Linked DNA regions of Lacrimispora indolis DSM 755. Each later gene encodes a partner of the first gene's protein in a complex. Links are inferred from orthologs where the notes say so. Each region holds a gene or a part of one and is shown on either strand. Other genes may lie near its edges. The genes, in order: glmM and cdaA.

Region 1 (8,348 bases):
GAAGAAACGGAAGATAAAACAAAGTGCTGGAAGGAACGTAAATGCGCTACTCTTTATCACTTGGAACAGGCTTCCAGAGAAAGCAAGATCCTTGTTCTGGCGGACAAGCTGAGCAATTTGCGGGCAACGGCAAGAGATTATTTTTTAATGGGAGATGATCTTTGGCAGCGTTTTAACGAAAAAGACAAGTTGGAGCACGCCTGGTATTATAAGGGGGTTGCAGCACGTCTCACAGGTCTTGAGGAGTTTCCGGCTTATCAGGAATACATAAAATTGTGTGAAAAGGTTTTTGGATAGAATATAAAAACATAAGAAAAAGGGGCAGGGCTTATATGTGGAAAAGCCCTGCCTCTTGTTATTCCGTATGAAAGCCCTTTACAGGGTTTTCGCCCGGTCCGCAATATTTTTGTGGAAGTTGACGATCTGATGCTCATAAGTCTCATCCATAAGGGGTGAGGTGATGATGAAATCAGCGGTTGCCCTGTTGTTAGCGATGGGGATGTCATAAACCTGGGCAATACGTAAAAGCGCTTTCACATCCGGATCATGAGGCTGTGCGGTAAGAGGGTCGGAGAAGAAGATCACCAGATCAATCCTTCCTTCCACGATCTTTGCGCCGACCTGCTGGTCTCCTCCCAAAGGACCGCTGTTATAGCCTTTTACCGGAAGGCCTGTCTGATCCGTGATCATGCGGGCTGTTGTTCCGGTACCGCAGAGGGTATGTTTTTCAAGAGCGGCCTTGTGCTCCAGGCACCATTCTATCAGCGCGCGCTTTTCGTTGTCATGAGCGATCAGTGCGATGCTTTTTTTCTTCTCCAAAGTAAGTGTGATAAAGTCATCTGTCAGCATTCTGTACCTCCTGTAAACAGTTGTTTCTATATGTATCTCTGGTCCATAAAGCTCAGTGTGGAATGATACTCTGCAGTGAATACGTAATGGAAAGGTCTTTTCTTGAATATTCCCGCTTAAAGTTCTGAATAATGCGCTTTAAAACCATTTCCCCGTTTTCATAGGTCGCCGTGGGTAAGAGCATGAGGTATTGGCTTACGCTGTACCGGCTGAAAATATCCCCCCTGCGAAGGGATTTGCGGATGGATTCCCCAAGCTCATCCATTGCCCGTGTCTGGACCGCAGGCTTTAAAAGCTCTCCCTTTAAGTTGCTGATGGTCAGAAGGCATAAGAAGATGGAATCACCAGTACGTTCGATGGCCCTTGTCTCCAGCTGGTAGATATCCCGAAATACGGAAGGTTCGCAGCAAAAAGCGCCGCTGTCCATGCCGCCTTCTGAAAGGATCTCCTGTATGGTGCTTAAATCCATGGTGATCCCATGCTTTTTGTCGCTGATAAGCTTGTATAAATCTTTAAAGCGGATAGAAGGTGTGATGGCAAATTCATTGTAGAACATGTCGGTCACATGATGATAATGCTCCATAGCCATGAGCTGGTTTCCGCTCTGGTACAGGGAGTAGATCAGGTAATAATGAGCATCCTCGCTGTAGGGGTCAATGGCAATAGCCTGCTGACATACATCGATGATGGTAGGATAATCTTTTCTTTCCTCCAGAAGGAGCAAAGTTTTTTGGATCAGTTTTTGATAGAGAGTGTGATAATAGGTATGAATGGGCACGACCCAGGATTCCCACTCAGACTTTGGAAGAAAGTTTCCCTTGTACAGGGCAAAGGCCTCAAGGCACAGGGTTAAACGGGCATCCCCGGAAAGGTCGGCGGCTTCCGATTGAATACACAGGTCTTCAAAACGGTCGGTATCACAGACTGTTATAAGATCTTTTGTCCAGCCGTAAGCCTTGCGGTTCTGGAAGACCAGCTCCTGTGTGGGATATTCCAATGGTTCCAAAAGCTTGCGGACACGGAACATTAAGGTTTTTAAGGCTCCTGCCGGATTATTGCTGCCTTCATCTTTCCAAAACAGATCAATAAGTTCTTCTACCGGAATATCCCGGCCCCGAAAGGTAATAAGATATTCCAAAAGGCTCCAGGGCTTTTTTGCCTGATTATTCTGGTCTACGATTGTCCTGTCCCCCATGGATACAGAAAATCCCCCCAGCATATTAACATGAATGATAGTTTCTTGATTTTTCATAAATGTCTCCATAATAACATTTTCTTTTATAAGTATATAGAAAAAAAGTGGAAAAGTCTAGCACTGCTTATAAAAGATTGAGATTTTTACTAAAATAATGTATACTTATAAAGGTTTAAAACAGGAAAGAAAGCGGGAATAAGCATGAAAAATAAAAAATCGGCTTTTGGCGTTCTCATTTTGGCCTTTATTTTTCTGGCTGTGGGCCTTGGAATGCTCTATTCTGATTTTCAAAAGAGAAATCATGCCAAGCAGCAGTATGAGAGTCTTGCAGAGCTTGCAAGGGAGACCAAGGCTCCTGAGACAGAGGCCAGCGCCCCGGAAGCAGAAACAAGCGCTGCTTATGTTCCTCCCATTGATTTTGAGGAGCTGAAAAAGATCAATCCGGATATTGTGGGCTGGATCAAAATTGAGGGCACGGCAATTGACTACCCCATTGTGCATACGGATAACAATGAAACTTATTTAAATACGGACTTTGAAGGCAAGAAAAGCGTGGCAGGAACCATTTACCTGGATTTTGAAAGTGAACCTGATTTTTCCGGCAGGCATAACATAATATACGGGCATCACATGAAAAACGGGACCATGTTTAAGGATATCATAAAATATAAAGATGAGGCTTTTTTTAAGGAACATCAGGATATTTTTATTTATACGCCTGAGAGAGAATACCATTTACGGCCTGTCACCGCTCTTTATACGGATGCCTCTGCCATTCGCCGGAAAACCGCATTTGAAACAGAGGAGAGCTTTCAGGCATATGTGGAGGAAATGACAAAGGAAGGCCTGTTTTTACAAAAGCCGGAAGAGCCGGTGAAACAGCTATGGTCATTTGTGACCTGCAGCTATGAGTTCAATGATGCAAGAACCATTCTATACGCCTGTGAAGTGCCTTAAGAGAAAAATCAGAAGATCATGAACATGGTACATATTATTGGAATGAAGTTCATATTTCAATAATCGGATGGACGGCAGATAAAGCATTGCCTTTTATCAGAAATCTAAAAAACGATTTCTGATAAATTATATCATGAAAACAAAAATGTTTTCATGATCGGATGGACGGCAGATAAAGCGTTGCCTTTTATCAGAAATCTAAAAAACGATTTCTGATAAATTATATTATTTTACATGATTTGCAGACTGGTGAAAAGGAGATATTATAATGGGAAAATATTTTGGAACGGACGGATTCCGGGGAGAAGCAAATGTGGAGCTGACAGTGGAGGATGCCTATAAGGTAGGACGTTTTCTGGGCTGGTACTATGGGCAGAAGAACCCTGAGGAAGTGTGCAGGATCGTCATTGGAAAAGATACAAGGCGCAGCAGCTACATGTTTGAATATTCCCTGGTGGCGGGACTTACCGCATCAGGAGCCGATGCATACTTACTTCACGTTACCACTACCCCAAGCGTATCCTATGTGGTGCGCACCGAAGGATTTTCCTGCGGAATCATGATTTCCGCCAGCCATAATCCCTATTATGACAACGGGATCAAAGTGATCAACGAAAAGGGCGAAAAGCTGGAAGAGAGCGTTATCATTGAAATTGAAAAGTATCTGGATGGGGAAATGGGAGAGCTGCCTTTGGCAAAGCGCGATAAGATCGGCCGTACTGTGGACTTTGCGGCAGGAAGAAACCGGTATATCGGCTACCTGATTTCCACAGCAACCAGATCCTTTAAGAACAAAAAGGTGGCTTTAGACTGCGCAAACGGCAGTGCATCTGCTATTGCCAAGAACGTGTTTGACGCCCTGGGAGCTGAGACTCATGTGATCAGCAATGAACCAAACGGCTTAAACATCAATACGAACTGCGGTTCCACCCATATTGAACAGCTTATGAAGTTTGTAAAAGAGGTAGGGGCTGACGTTGGCTTCGCCTATGACGGAGATGCGGACCGGTGCATTGCAGTGGATGAAAACGGAGAATTGGTGGATGGAGATGCCATCATGTACATTTGCGGTAAGTATATGAAGGAGCAGGGCACTCTTAAGAATAACAAGGTGGTTACCACCATTATGTCCAACTTCGGCTTATACAAGGCATTTGAGCGGGAAGGCATTGAATATGAGAAAACTGCAGTAGGCGATAAATATGTGTATGAAAACATGGTGACATACGGAAACTGTTTGGGCGGGGAACAGTCCGGCCACATTATTTTCAGCAAGCATGCTACCACGGGAGACGGCATCCTGACCTCCTTAAAGGTGATGGAAGTCATTCTGGAAAAGAAGGAGAGCCTTGGGAAACTGGTTTCCGAGCTTGAGATTTTTCCTCAGGTGCTAAAAAACGTCCGCGTCCACGATAAAACTGCTGCCCAGGAGGATGAGGCGGTTAAGGCTGAAGTGGAAAAGGTTGCAGAAAGCCTGGGAGACAGCGGAAGGATCCTGCTTCGCCAGTCCGGTACCGAGCCTGTTGTGCGGGTCATGGTGGAAGCTGCTGATATCCATACCTGTGAGAAATATGTGAACCAGGTGATAGAGATAATGAAAGAGAAAGGCCATCTGCTTTCCTAGAAGATTGTTAAGAGAATAGAAAGTGATCCAAAAGCCGGAAGATGCTTCCGGTTTTGGCTGCTTTCTATTTTTTTGAAAGTATGCGTAATTGTAAATCAGAACATTTCGTGATATGATAAAAGTCTGACGCAGCAAAATGTTTTTGGGAGATCAGGGAATATGGATAATAGAGAATTTTCAAATTTAGGAGACCAGATCAGGGATTCGGTGCAAAAGGCCATTGATTCCATGGATTTTAACCAGCTGAACAGAACCATATCAGATACGGTTAATTCTGCCCTGGAGGAAGCCAGGAGCCAGCTGGTAAAGGGGGCGGATTTTGGTAAGAATCCTCCGCCGGAAGGTTTTTCCAGCCAAAGAAGGGTAAGAACGGAACGATACCGGAAAACCCAATGGAAGGAAGAACCGGTTCAAGAAGGAGAACGGGAAAGCGGGCCGGGATACAAAGCGTTTCAGACCAGCCGGGATGTCCGGAGAAGAAACGGTGATGACCAGGGAGAACTGGTGCAGTTAAATCAGACAGGCCGTGTGGCAGGGATTTTGTATACGGTGTTTGGCAGCATTGGCATTGGCCTGATATTGCTGTTTCTTTTGATCGTCTGGATCGTGGCGCTGGTGGTAAAACCGGTCATCTGGGCTGTGGCAGGTTCTACCCTGTTCCTGCTCCTGTTAGGAGGCGCCTCCGGCTTCATGCTCCGTGCAGGCATATCAATCAGGGACCGGCTAAAGAGAGCCAGGATCTATGCAAAGCAGTCAGGAAAGCGGATGTACTGCAGCATTGAGGAGCTGGCGGGAAGCATCGGAAGATCACGTGATTTCGTATTAAAAGACGTTCAAAAGATGATCAAGCTGGGCATTTTTAAGCAGGCGTATTTAGATGAGCAGAAAACCTGTCTGATTTTAAGTGACAACACCTACAGACAGTATCTGGAATGTCAGAAAGCCCTTAAGGAAAGAGAGCTTGTGGAGGCCAGTGAAAAGGCAAATGAAGGGACTCCTTCCGATGAAATGAAACAGATGATGGCCGACGGCCAGAATTATTTAAGGATATTAAGGGAAGCCAATGACGCCATTCCGGGAGAGGTGATTTCTCAGAAAATTTCCAATCTGGAACAGGTGATCCGCAGGATCTTTGAATCCGTTTCCAGGCATCCAAGGCGGATTCAGGAGATGGAACGTTTTATGGAGTATTACCTTCCCACAACGGTAAAACTGGTAAATGCATACCGTGATTTTGACAGCGTGGGATCCCAGGGCGCAAATATTTCTTCCGCTAAGGCGGAGATAGAGAGAACACTTGATACCATAAACCAGGCCTTTGAGCGGCTGCTTGATGATCTTTACCAGGATGCCGCCTTGGATGTTGCCACAGATGCGTCTGTAATCCAGACCATGTTAAAAAAAGATGGCTGGGCGGAAAGCGATTTTACAGGAGGAACGAAGAATGAGTAAAGATATTGAAGAGATGTTAAAGGAAGCGCCGGGGCTGACGCTGGCTCCTCTTGAAGTCAGCGGAACGGAAGAAAACCAGCTGGTGCAAAGGCCCAGCGCTCTTAAAGCGGTGGAAGAAGTGCCTGGTGTGGACTTAACACCGGAAGAAGAAAGACAAGTAGCCGATTTTTCGGAAAAGATTGATCTAAAGGATTCCAATCTGATTCTTCAGTATGGTGCAGGCGCACAGAAAAAGATCGCTGATTTTTCCGAAGCAGCCCTTGATAATGTAAAGTCAAAGGATCTGGGCGAAGTAGGCCAGATGCTGTCAGAGGTGGTTGTGGAGCTTAAGAGCTTTGAGGTGGAAGAGGAAGAAAAGGGGCTTTTCGGCTTTTTCAAAAAAAGCGTAAACAGGGTAGAGGGCATAAAAGCCAGGTATGCAAAGGCGGAGACCAATGTAAACCAGATCTGCAAGGTCCTTCAGAATCATCAGATCCAGCTGTTAAAGGACATTGCCCTTCTGGATAAAATGTATGATTTAAATACCACGTATTTTAAAGAGCTTACCATGTATATCCTGGCGGGAAAAAGAAAACTTGCCAAGGTGCAGCAGGAAGAGCTTCCGGCACTTTTAGACCGGGCGGCCAAAAGCGGGCTTCCGGAGGACGCCCAGGCGGCCAATGACTTATCTTCCATGCTGAACCGTTTTGAAAAAAAGCTTCATGATCTGGAGCTGACCCGAATGATATCCATTCAGATGGCTCCCCAGATCCGTCTGGTCCAGAACAATGACACTTTGATGACGGAAAAGATACAGTCCACTCTGGTGAACACCATTCCTCTCTGGAAGAGCCAGATGGTTCTTGCCATTGGGATCAACCATTCCGAACAGGCTGCAAAGGCCCAGCGGGAAGTGACGGATATGACCAACGAGCTTTTAAAGAAGAATGCGGAGGTATTAAAGACCGCCACCATTCAGACGGCAAAGGAATCAGAGCGGGGAATCGTGGACATGGAGACCCTTAAGAAAACAAATGAATCCCTGATAACAACCCTTGATGAAGTGGTACGGATCCAGGCAGATGGCAGGACAAAACGCCGGGAAGCAGAGGCAGAGTTAAGCCGGATGGAAGGCGAGTTAAAATCCAAGCTTCTGGAGTTGAGCAGATAAACCGCTTATAAAGACTTGCAGCAGAAAGTTAATTTTCCTGTTGTAAGTCTTTTTTAGTCGTGCTATAATAACATAACACTTCACCGTGACACACTATCAGAGCATGGTAGGTGATTTTAATGCAAAGGAATGATGAAAGATGGGGTTAGACCTATAAAAGCCACGTTGTTCATTGTCAAGAAATACAGCGTGATTTACCGACTCCAAAGCCTGTGATGATTTTTTATGAGACAGAACAAGGATATTTGTCCTGTTTCAGTAATGAATCCCGGCAGTCCGCCGGACAGGACAGATGATTAAATGATGATGGAGGAGATAAAACATGTTGAATTATCAAAGATATAAAAGAGTACCGGTAGTCAGTTATCCGGAGAGACAATGGCCGTGCAATGAGATTAAGAAAGCGCCGATCTGGTGCAGCGTTGATTTAAGAGATGGGAACCAGGCCCTTACAGAGCCAATGGTCGTGGAAGAGAAGATCGAGATGTTTGACCTGCTCATAAGACTGGGCTTTAAGGAGATTGAGGTTGGTTTTCCGGCAGCATCCCAGATTGAATATGATTTCTTAAGGCAGCTTGTGGAACGAAAGCTGATACCTGATGACGTGGTCATCCAGGTTCTGGTCCAGTGCAGGGAGCATTTGATCAAAAGGACTTTTGAAGCCCTTCAGGGAGTTAAGAAGTCAATTGTGCATATTTACAATTCTACTTCGACCCTGCAAAGGGATGTGGTTTTCAATAAGGGAAGAGACGAGATCAAGGAGATCGCTGTAAACGGTACGGAATGGGTGAAGCAGTATATGCAGGGCTTTGACGGAGAAGTAACCCTTGAATATTCTCCGGAAAGCTTTACGGGAACAGAGCTGGATTTTGCTCTGGATGTTTGTACAGCCGTTCAGGAAACCTGGGGTGCATCACCGGATAAAAAGATCATCTTTAATCTTCCTTCAACCGTGGAGATGACGACTCCCAACGTTTATGCAGATCAGATTGAATGGATGAATGCCCATTTCAAGAACCGGGACAGCATTATTTTAAGTGTTCACCCCCACAATGACCGGGGAACCGGCATTGCGGCCACAGAACTTGCCCTGCTGGCAGGAGCCGACCGGGTGGAAGGCA
Region 2 (8,365 bases), 3.6 Mb from region 1 along the record:
ACCCTTTATTATGATGAGAATACTTATATAAAATTCGGCGTAACAAGAGACCGGGTATTTGTATCTGAATATATTGACGACACCTATGTAAGAACAGAAACAAAACCGTTCCGGTTTCAAAGTCCGGTAACATTCCGGGTGGATACAAACGGGCTTATAAGAACCTTTCTATTAAACAGTAAGCTTCTGTGGCAATGGACAGATGTGACCTCCATCTGTTCCGAGGGCCTTGTAAAAGGCAAGCGCTTTACAGGAGCCATGTATGGAGTGTACGTAAATGGCAGCAATCTTTTATGCTGGAGACAGCACAGTGAAATTCAATAAAATATCCGCCTATCCCCAAACCGGGATTTCCCAGGCATTGTTGTTATACTTAAAGGATTCCGTGGAAATGAAAAGCTTTGCCCAGAATGGGCGCAGCACAAAATCTTTTATTGACGAGGGACGCCTGGATCTGATCGGAAAAGAGATAAAGGAAGGCGATTTCCTCTTTATCCAGTTCGGACACAACGATGAGAAAGACGATCCGGCAAGGCATACGGATCCGGACACCACATTTCCGGAGAACCTCATGCGTTTTATTGACGCAGCAAAGGTTAAGGGAGCCTGGCCGGTCCTCATAACCCCCATTGGGAGAAGGCTTTTTGATGACAGGGGAACCTTCAGGCCGGGAAGCCATGGTGCTTATCCGGAGGCGGTTAAGCGGACAGGAAGAAAGGCAGGTGTGCCTGTAATCGATATGACGGCAATCACAGAAAATTATCTGGCAGCTCTGGGGGACCTGGCCTCTAAGGCTTATTTCATGTGGCCTAAGGACAATACCCATTTAAGGCCTGAGGGAGCAGTTCTTATGGCCGGTTTTCTCAGCGATGAGCTGGAAAAGCTGGGATCCCCTTATAGGGACCTCCTGGAAGAAAGGGCAGAGCAGAGGGAAAATACGGGGTTTGATGTTTCTTAAGGAGCAGATTATGGATCATTATGAAGAAATTGAACGCCGTTTTGTCCGGTGTTATGAAAGATACGGGAATCATTCCGTCAAGGTTCTTCTTGGTTTTTACAAGGGCCAGTATCACAAATTTCTGATTTCCACCTTCTTTTTCGTGATCAAGCATGCCCCCAGCCTTTTTTCGGCACTGCTGATCGCCAATGTGATCAATGGAGCTTTGGAAGGAGGAGAGGCCGGAAAACAGGCCATTTTGTTAAATGTGGCGGTCTGGCTGGGGCTGCTTGTCATCCATCTTCCTGCCAACTGGCTTCATAATAAATACAAAAACAAGGTCATACGAAAAACCGAAGCAGGTTTAAGAGGAGCCCTGGTGAGGAAGCTTCAGGAACTTTCTATCCCTTACCACACGGGAATCCAGTCAGGACGTCTTCAGTCAAAAATCATCCGGGATGTGGAAGCGGTAGAAACCCTGTCATCCCAGCTTTTTGTAAACCTGATGAACATTATGATGAATCTGGTGATCACCCTGTCCATTACAGCCGTAAAAAACAGAATTGTCCTTTTGTTTTTTCTCCTGGTAGCTCCTGTGACCTCTGTGACCGTGATTGCATTCCGGAAGAAAATACACAGAGAAAACAGAGCGTTCCGTCAGGAAATGGAGGAAACCAGCGCCCGGGTCATGGAGATGGTGGAGCTGGTTCCCGTAACAAGGGCCCATGCTCTGGAGCAGAGGGAAGTGGAAAAAATCAAGGAGCAGCTGGAAGAAACTGCGGATAAGGGATATCGTCTGGATATGATACAGGCTCATTTCGGTGCGGTCAGCTGGTGTGTGTTCCAGGTGTTTCAGGCTCTCTGCCTGGGGTTTTCCGGTTTTATGGCTTTAAAGGGCCTGATAAGGATCGGGGATGTGACCTTTTATCAGTCCAGCTTTACAACTGTGGTAAACCAGTTCACTGCCCTCATAAACCTCCTTCCCATCCTGACAAAGGGGCTGGAATCCGTTACCTCCATCGGTGAGATTTTAGCTTCAGACGATGTGGAGCATAACGATGGAAAGAGGGAAATGAAGGCGCTGGATGGAAGCTATTCTTTTCGCAACGTGCAGTTTTCCTATAAGGATTCCCAAGAACAGGTGCTTGATGGATTCCAGCTGGAGGTAAAGGCAGGGGAAACCATTGCCCTGGTAGGAGAATCCGGTTCCGGAAAGACGACAGTCCTTAACCTGATCATCGGATTCATCACGCCCTCTGACGGAAGGCTTTTGATTGACGGTATGGATGTCAACGACATTAACTTAAGAAGCTACCGTAAGTTTATTTCCGTGGTCCCCCAGTCTCCGGTCCTTTTTACCGGAACCGTAAGGGAAAATATTGTTTACGGTCTGGAGCGTGTTTCGGAAGAGGAGATCGGGCACGCCATAGAAGCGGCCAATTTAAAGTCAGTCATTGCGAAGCTTCCCAAGGGTCTTGATACCATGATCGGTGAGCACGGTGCCAATTTAAGCGGCGGGCAAAGACAGAGGATCTCCATTGCCCGGGCAATTATACGTGACCCGAAAGTCATTATACTGGATGAGGCCACTTCAGCTCTGGATACCATATCGGAAAAGGAGATTCAGGATGCGCTGGATCGCCTTATTAAGGACAGAACTACCTTTATTGTGGCTCACAGGCTATCCACGGTCAGAGGCGCGGACCGGATTGTGGTGCTGGACAAGGGAAAAATAAGAGAAGAAGGCAGCTATGAGGAGCTTATGGCCCAAAAGGGGGAATTCTATGAAATGGAACGGCTCCAGATGGCTTTAAGATGAAGAAATCGGTGCCCGGACTTGCATCCCGGGCACCGATTTTTCTGCCGTCTGAGCCTGGTATAACAGCTGTGCTCTAATATCTTGTACGATATAAAAAAATAAAAATTCCGTATTAGGCTCGCAAAGTAAAAGTTTCTATGCTATAATAGGGTGATATCTTATGGTATAGTGAGGAAACCATATGCTTAGTGAAGAAAAAATTAAAATTATGACCAGCCTTGCGATGTTTGAAAAACATGAAGGAAAGCGGATATTTCCCATTAACCGGTACTTCAAAAGTGATTACATCAGCAGCAAGCTGTTCCGCTCCTTTTTCAGTTACACCTTAAGCTTTGCCTTATGTCTGATCTTATGGGTATTGTATGATTTGGAACGGTGGATGAACACCATGGAACTGAAGGGCCTGACGTCGGCAGGGCTGCGGATCGGCATGATTTATCTCATCGGACTGGTGATTTATCTGGGAATCAGCATTTTTGTATATATGAGACGATACGAATATGCCAGCCGCGGGATAAAGGTGTATCTGGCCAAATTAAAGCGGCTGGACAAGCGGTATGAGGGAAACACCAGACCCTTAAAAAGAACAAAGGGAGGACGGACATCATGATGGGCCTTCTTGTATTTAAAGAACGAATAAAAGAGTTCTACGCGAGATTTGAAATCTATATAACGCCTGTGATCAAGTTCATTTTCAGCTTCCTGGCGTTTTCCCTGATGAATAAGAATATTGGCTTTATGGCAAAGCTGACGGACGCCTATATCCCTGTGGTTCTGGCTCTGGTATGCTCCTTTTTGCCCTATGGAGCCATTTCCTTTCTGGCGGCAGGCTTTATGCTTGCCCATCTGTCGGGAATATCTCTTGAAATAACTCTGGTTATGGCTGTTTTTATTGTGGTGGTAGGACTTCTTTATTATGGATTTCAGCCGGGTGACAGTTATTTGCTGGTGCTGACCCCGGTGTTTTTCCTTTTAAGGATCCCTTATGCCATCCCTTTGATCGTGGGGCTGTCAGGGAGTGTGATCTCTGTGATACCGGTGAGCTGCGGTGTATTTATTTATTATGCACTTTTATATGTAAAGCAGAATGCCGGGGTCCTGACAAACGATATGTCGGTGGATGAAATGCAGAAATTCATGCAGCTCATGAAGAGTCTGCTTTCCAATAAGCTGATGCTTGTGATGGTTACAGCCTTTGCCCTTTCCCTTGTGGTAGTGGCAATTACCCGCAGCTTGTCCGTGGATTATGCCTGGATCATTGCCATTGTGGCAGGTACTATTGCACAGCTTGGGGTAATCTTTATCGGGGATATTGCCGCAGATGTGTCGGTATCAGTGATCAGGCTCCTGGTTGGAATCCTGATTTCCATCCTTATTGCAGGAATTTATACATTTTTTGTCTTTGCGGTGGATTATTCCAGGACAGAATACGTACAATTTGAAGATGATGATTATTATTATTACGTCAAGGCGGTTCCAAAGCTGACGGTCAGTGCGCCTGACGTAAAAGTTCAGAAAATCAATGCCAGAAAACTCCAAAGACCGCAGAGGTAAAAATACCCTACGGGCATACCTTAATGCCCAAAAAGCAGGGCAATAATCAGGAACGCCCTACGGGCATACCTTGATGCCCAAAGAACAGGGCAATAATAAGGAAAAGACAAAAGGGAGGTGGAGACAATAGCTGATTTTTTAGACGGAATGTACTCCTGGGTATCGTTCCTGCCCAGAATATCGAAAACAAACCTGGTTGAAATTATTATTATAGCTGTACTGCTGTATGAACTGCTGACCTGGATCATGAATACAAGAGCATGGACGCTTTTAAAAGGAATCATTGTGATTCTTCTTTTCTATGTCTTTGCATATGTATTCCGGCTGGATAACATTTTTTGGATCCTTAATAAAATTGCTACGCCTGCCGTGACCATGGCGATTGTGATCTTCCAGCCGGAGCTTCGGAAAGCCTTGGAGCAGCTGGGAAGCAAAAATCCCTTTACAGGGATCCTTACCTTTGATGACGGCCGGGACAACTCCAGCTTTACGGATAAGACTATCAATGAGCTGGTAAAGGCGACTTTTGAAATGGCAAAGGTCAAGACCGGAGCGCTCATGGTAATTGAAAGAGGGGATTCCCTAAAAGAGATCGAACGTACCGGGATCGAAATAGGAGGGGTTGTCAGCAGCCAGCTTCTTATTAATATATTTGAGCATAACACGCCGCTGCATGACGGAGCGGTGGTGATCAGGGGAAACCGGGTGGCAGCTGCTACCTGCTATCTGCCCCTGTCTGACAATATGACCATCAGCAAAGATTTAGGCACAAGGCATAGGGCCGCAGTAGGGGTAAGCGAAGTCACCGACAGCGTTACCATCGTGGTATCGGAGGAAACGGGGCGTGTGACTGTGGCCTTAGAGGGCGGTTTAAAACGGATCACGGATGCGGATATGCTCCGGTCGGTCCTTGTAGGCGTAAAACAGGAGGCAGTGGAAGGAAGCAGATTCAGGATCTTGAAGGGAAGGCGTAAGAATGAAGGAAAAGCTGTTAAATAATCTTGGACTGAAAGTTGCGTCCCTGGTGCTTGCCTTTGCAGTATGGATGGCTGTTGTCAACATTTCCAATCCCATCATTGACGATTCCCAGGTGGTTCCGGTAGATGTGCGCAATGAGGATGTGCTGGAGGATGCCAATTTAACCTATGAAATCGCGGGAAAGGATACGGTGACAGTCAGTTATCAGGTGAGGACAAGAGACCGCTCTCTGGTGAGGGCCTCGGACTTTCATGCCTATGTTGATTTAAAGGATTACAATGTGACGGGAGCCATTCCCATCACAGTGGAGATTAATAAAGATAAGGAAAATCTGGTGAAAAACGATACCATTACGGCAAAGCCCATGGTGATCAGAATCATTACAGAAGAACTTCAGCGTAAGAAGTTTGAACTTAGGTACGATACAAAGAATGAGGTTGAAGACGGATATGCCATAGGCGTGGTCACTCTGTCGCCTGACTCTGTGACGGTGGAAGGCCCTGAGTCCCAGATTGGCAAGATCAATTATATGGGAATAGAGATCGATGTGGATAATGCCAATGCGGATTTGAATTCAGTGGCTTTTCCGATCTTTTATGATGCCAACGGCAACAAACTGACGGACCTGGGAGATCAGGTAACTGTCAGCAGGCAGGAGATCGAATACCATGTATCCGTGCTGAAAGCAAAGAACCTTTCACTCAATTTTGAGGTTTCAGGAGAAGTGGCAAAGGGATACCGGTATACGGGAGTGGAATCCAGCGTCAAATCCGTGCCTGTGGTGGGTACCAAGTCGGTTCTGGCTTCCTTGTCCACCTTATCTGTTGCTTCGGATAAGCTGAATGTGGACGGCGCTACCTCTGATAAGGTGGTTCAGCTGGATTTAAGCCAGTATCTGCCGCCAAGTACTTCCGTGGCAAGGGAAGAATATAAGAATGTAACCGTGAAGCTGAAGGTAGAACCGCTGACCACCAGAGTATTCACTTTGAATCTGAAAAACCTGGAGATGGAAGGGGCAGAGGCTGATTACGATTACAGCTTTGACAAGGAGACCTCTGATGTTACCATAAAAGGGCTGAAGGAAGACTTGGATGCCCTGACGGAAGAAAACTTAAACGCAATTCTTGACGTATCAGACCAGGAAGCCGGCCCTCATCCCGGAATGCTGAAATTTGAGGTTTCAGGTGGATTTGAGGTGGTTGGATATACGCCTTTCAATGTGACGGTGGCCCAAAAAGATCCTGGCCCCGGAACAGAGGAAAGCGCCACAGCCTCTTCGACGGAAGAGTCTGAGTCTGAATAAGAAAGGCTTTTGCTTCCGGAAAAAGGCGCAAATGATAAAGGAATAGAGGGAGGGAATTCAATATGGTCAGTGCGAAAGTTGTTATAAAGAATCCTACCGGCCTGCACCTAAGGCCGGCAGGGATTCTTTGTAAGGAAGCCATGAACTTTAAATCTACGGTGAGTTTTCGGTTTAAGAATACCACTGCCAATGCGAAAAGTGTGCTTAGCGTATTGGGTGCCTGTGTAAAAAGCGGGGATGAGATTACTTTTGTCTGTGAGGGAGCAGATGAGGAGGAAGCTCTGGCAACCATGGTCAAGGCAGTGGAAGAGGGTCTTGGCGAATAGATTAATTGTTTAATAATTAATAAGGAGGAGAAATTATGTTTAAAGGAACAAGTGCATCCGCGGGAATTGGCATCGGAAAAGCTGTCAGCGTGGAAGAAGCGGAACTTAAGATCAGAAGGGAAGCTATCACAGATCCGGCGGCTGAAAAGATCCGCTTTCAGGCGGCTGCAAAGCAGGCCATGGAAGAAACCGATGCCTTGGCGAAGGATCTGGCAACAAAAGTGGGAGAAAAGGAAGCGGAGATTTTAAAGGGCCATTTATTACTTCTTTCTGATCCGATGCTGACAAGTGAGATCGAGAATACGATCGACGGGGAGAATGTCAACAGCGAATATGCCATTGAAAATGTATGCAACACCTATGCCGATATGTTTGCCTCTATGGGAGACGAGCTGATGCAGCAGAGAGCTACGGACATGAGGGATATTAAGACCCGTGTGCAGAAAATACTTATGGGGATCAACTCAGTGGATATTTCCGCCCTTCCGGAAGGAAGCGTGATCATTGCAAAAGACTTAACCCCATCCATGACAGCTGGTATTAATCCTGAGAAGGTAGTGGGAATTGTCACAGAGCTGGGAGGAAAGACTTCCCACAGTGCAATTCTTGCCAGAGCTTTGGAGATTCCTGCAGTGGTCGCGTTGGAGGGCTTTTTAAGCCAGGTATCCGACGGGGATGAGATCATACTGGATGGCTCAAAGGGATTTGTCATGGTGAATCCGGAAGAGTCGGTGAAGACAGAATATTCCGCAAAGAGAGAAGCGTTTTTAAAGGAAAAGAAGGAACTGGAGCAGTACATCGGAAGGCCTACGGTGACAAAGGATGGAGTTTCCATTGAACTGGTTGCCAATATCGGGAAGCCTGAGGATGTGGAAAAGGTCCTTCATTATGACGGGGAAGGAATCGGGCTTTTCCGTACGGAATTCTTATTTATGGACCGTACGTCTATGCCAACAGAGGACGAGCAGTTTGATGCCTACCGGAAGGTTGCGGTTGCCATGAACGGCAAGCCGGTGATCATCCGCACTCTGGATATCGGCGGAGATAAGGAAATCCCATACATGGGCCTTAAAAAGGATGAAAACCCATTCTTAGGATACCGTGCCATCCGGTTCTGCCTGGACCGGAAAGAAGACGTTTACAAGCCTCAGCTCCGGGCTCTTTTAAGAGCCAGTGCTTTCGGCAATATCCGCATCATGGTTCCCATGGTTACCTGTTTAGAAGAATACAGGGAAGCAAAGGCACTTGTTGAAGAGCTTAAGAAGGAACTGGATGAAAAGGGACTTGCCTATAAAAAGGATATTTTAGTGGGAATTATGGTGGAGACGGCTGCAGCTTCCCTGATGGCTGATGTATTTGCAAAGGAAGTGGATTTCTTCAGTATCGGAACCAATGACCTGACCCAGTACACCATGTCCGTGGACAGAGGAAACGATAAGGTATCTTAT

The links.
Region 2: the proteins of glmM (region 1) and cdaA are in contact, whole or in part, in a crystal structure (PDB 7OJS), measured with the Bacillus subtilis proteins. The link is inferred for Lacrimispora indolis DSM 755 from one-to-one orthologs.

The regions. Positions count from the first base shown.
Region 1 is NZ_AZUI01000001.1:2,652,636-2,660,983, forward strand. Bases 2,517-5,447 are described here. They hold glmM (phosphoglucosamine mutase), read left to right. Parts: upstream 2,517-3,269; coding sequence 3,270-4,625; downstream 4,626-5,447. Other genes in these bases: srtB (class B sortase), read left to right, coding at 2,517-3,001; K401_RS0112775 (5-bromo-4-chloroindolyl phosphate hydrolysis family protein), read left to right, coding at 4,785-5,447. Also shown: K401_RS0112750 (HD domain-containing protein), read left to right, coding at 1-297; K401_RS0112755 (methylglyoxal synthase), read right to left, coding at 376-849; K401_RS0112760 (AfsR/SARP family transcriptional regulator), read right to left, coding at 902-2,101; more of srtB, read left to right, coding at 2,246-2,516; more of K401_RS0112775, read left to right, coding at 5,448-6,077; K401_RS0112780 (toxic anion resistance protein), read left to right, coding at 6,070-7,227; leuA (2-isopropylmalate synthase), read left to right, coding at 7,550-8,348. UniProt on the Bacillus subtilis protein: Catalyzes the conversion of glucosamine-6-phosphate to glucosamine-1-phosphate. Glucosamine-1-phosphate is used for cell wall biosynthesis.
Region 2 is NZ_AZUI01000001.1:6,300,709-6,309,073, reverse strand. Bases 3,425-6,372 are described here. They hold cdaA (diadenylate cyclase CdaA), read left to right. Parts: upstream 3,425-4,436; coding sequence 4,437-5,309; downstream 5,310-6,372. Other genes in these bases: K401_RS0130515 (CdaR family protein), read left to right, coding at 5,287-6,372; K401_RS0130525 (hypothetical protein), read left to right, coding at 3,425-4,310. Outside these bases: K401_RS0130545 (family 43 glycosylhydrolase), read left to right, coding at 1-324; K401_RS0130540 (rhamnogalacturonan acetylesterase), read left to right, coding at 311-958; K401_RS0130535 (ABC transporter ATP-binding protein), read left to right, coding at 969-2,756; K401_RS0130530 (hypothetical protein), read left to right, coding at 2,938-3,366; more of K401_RS0130525, read left to right, coding at 3,363-3,424; more of K401_RS0130515, read left to right, coding at 6,373-6,591; K401_RS0130510 (HPr family phosphocarrier protein), read left to right, coding at 6,654-6,917; ptsP (phosphoenolpyruvate--protein phosphotransferase), read left to right, coding at 6,953-8,365. UniProt on the Bacillus subtilis protein: One of 3 paralogous diadenylate cyclases (DAC) in this bacteria, catalyzing the condensation of 2 ATP molecules into cyclic di-AMP (c-di-AMP). Upon expression in E.coli leads to c-di-AMP synthesis.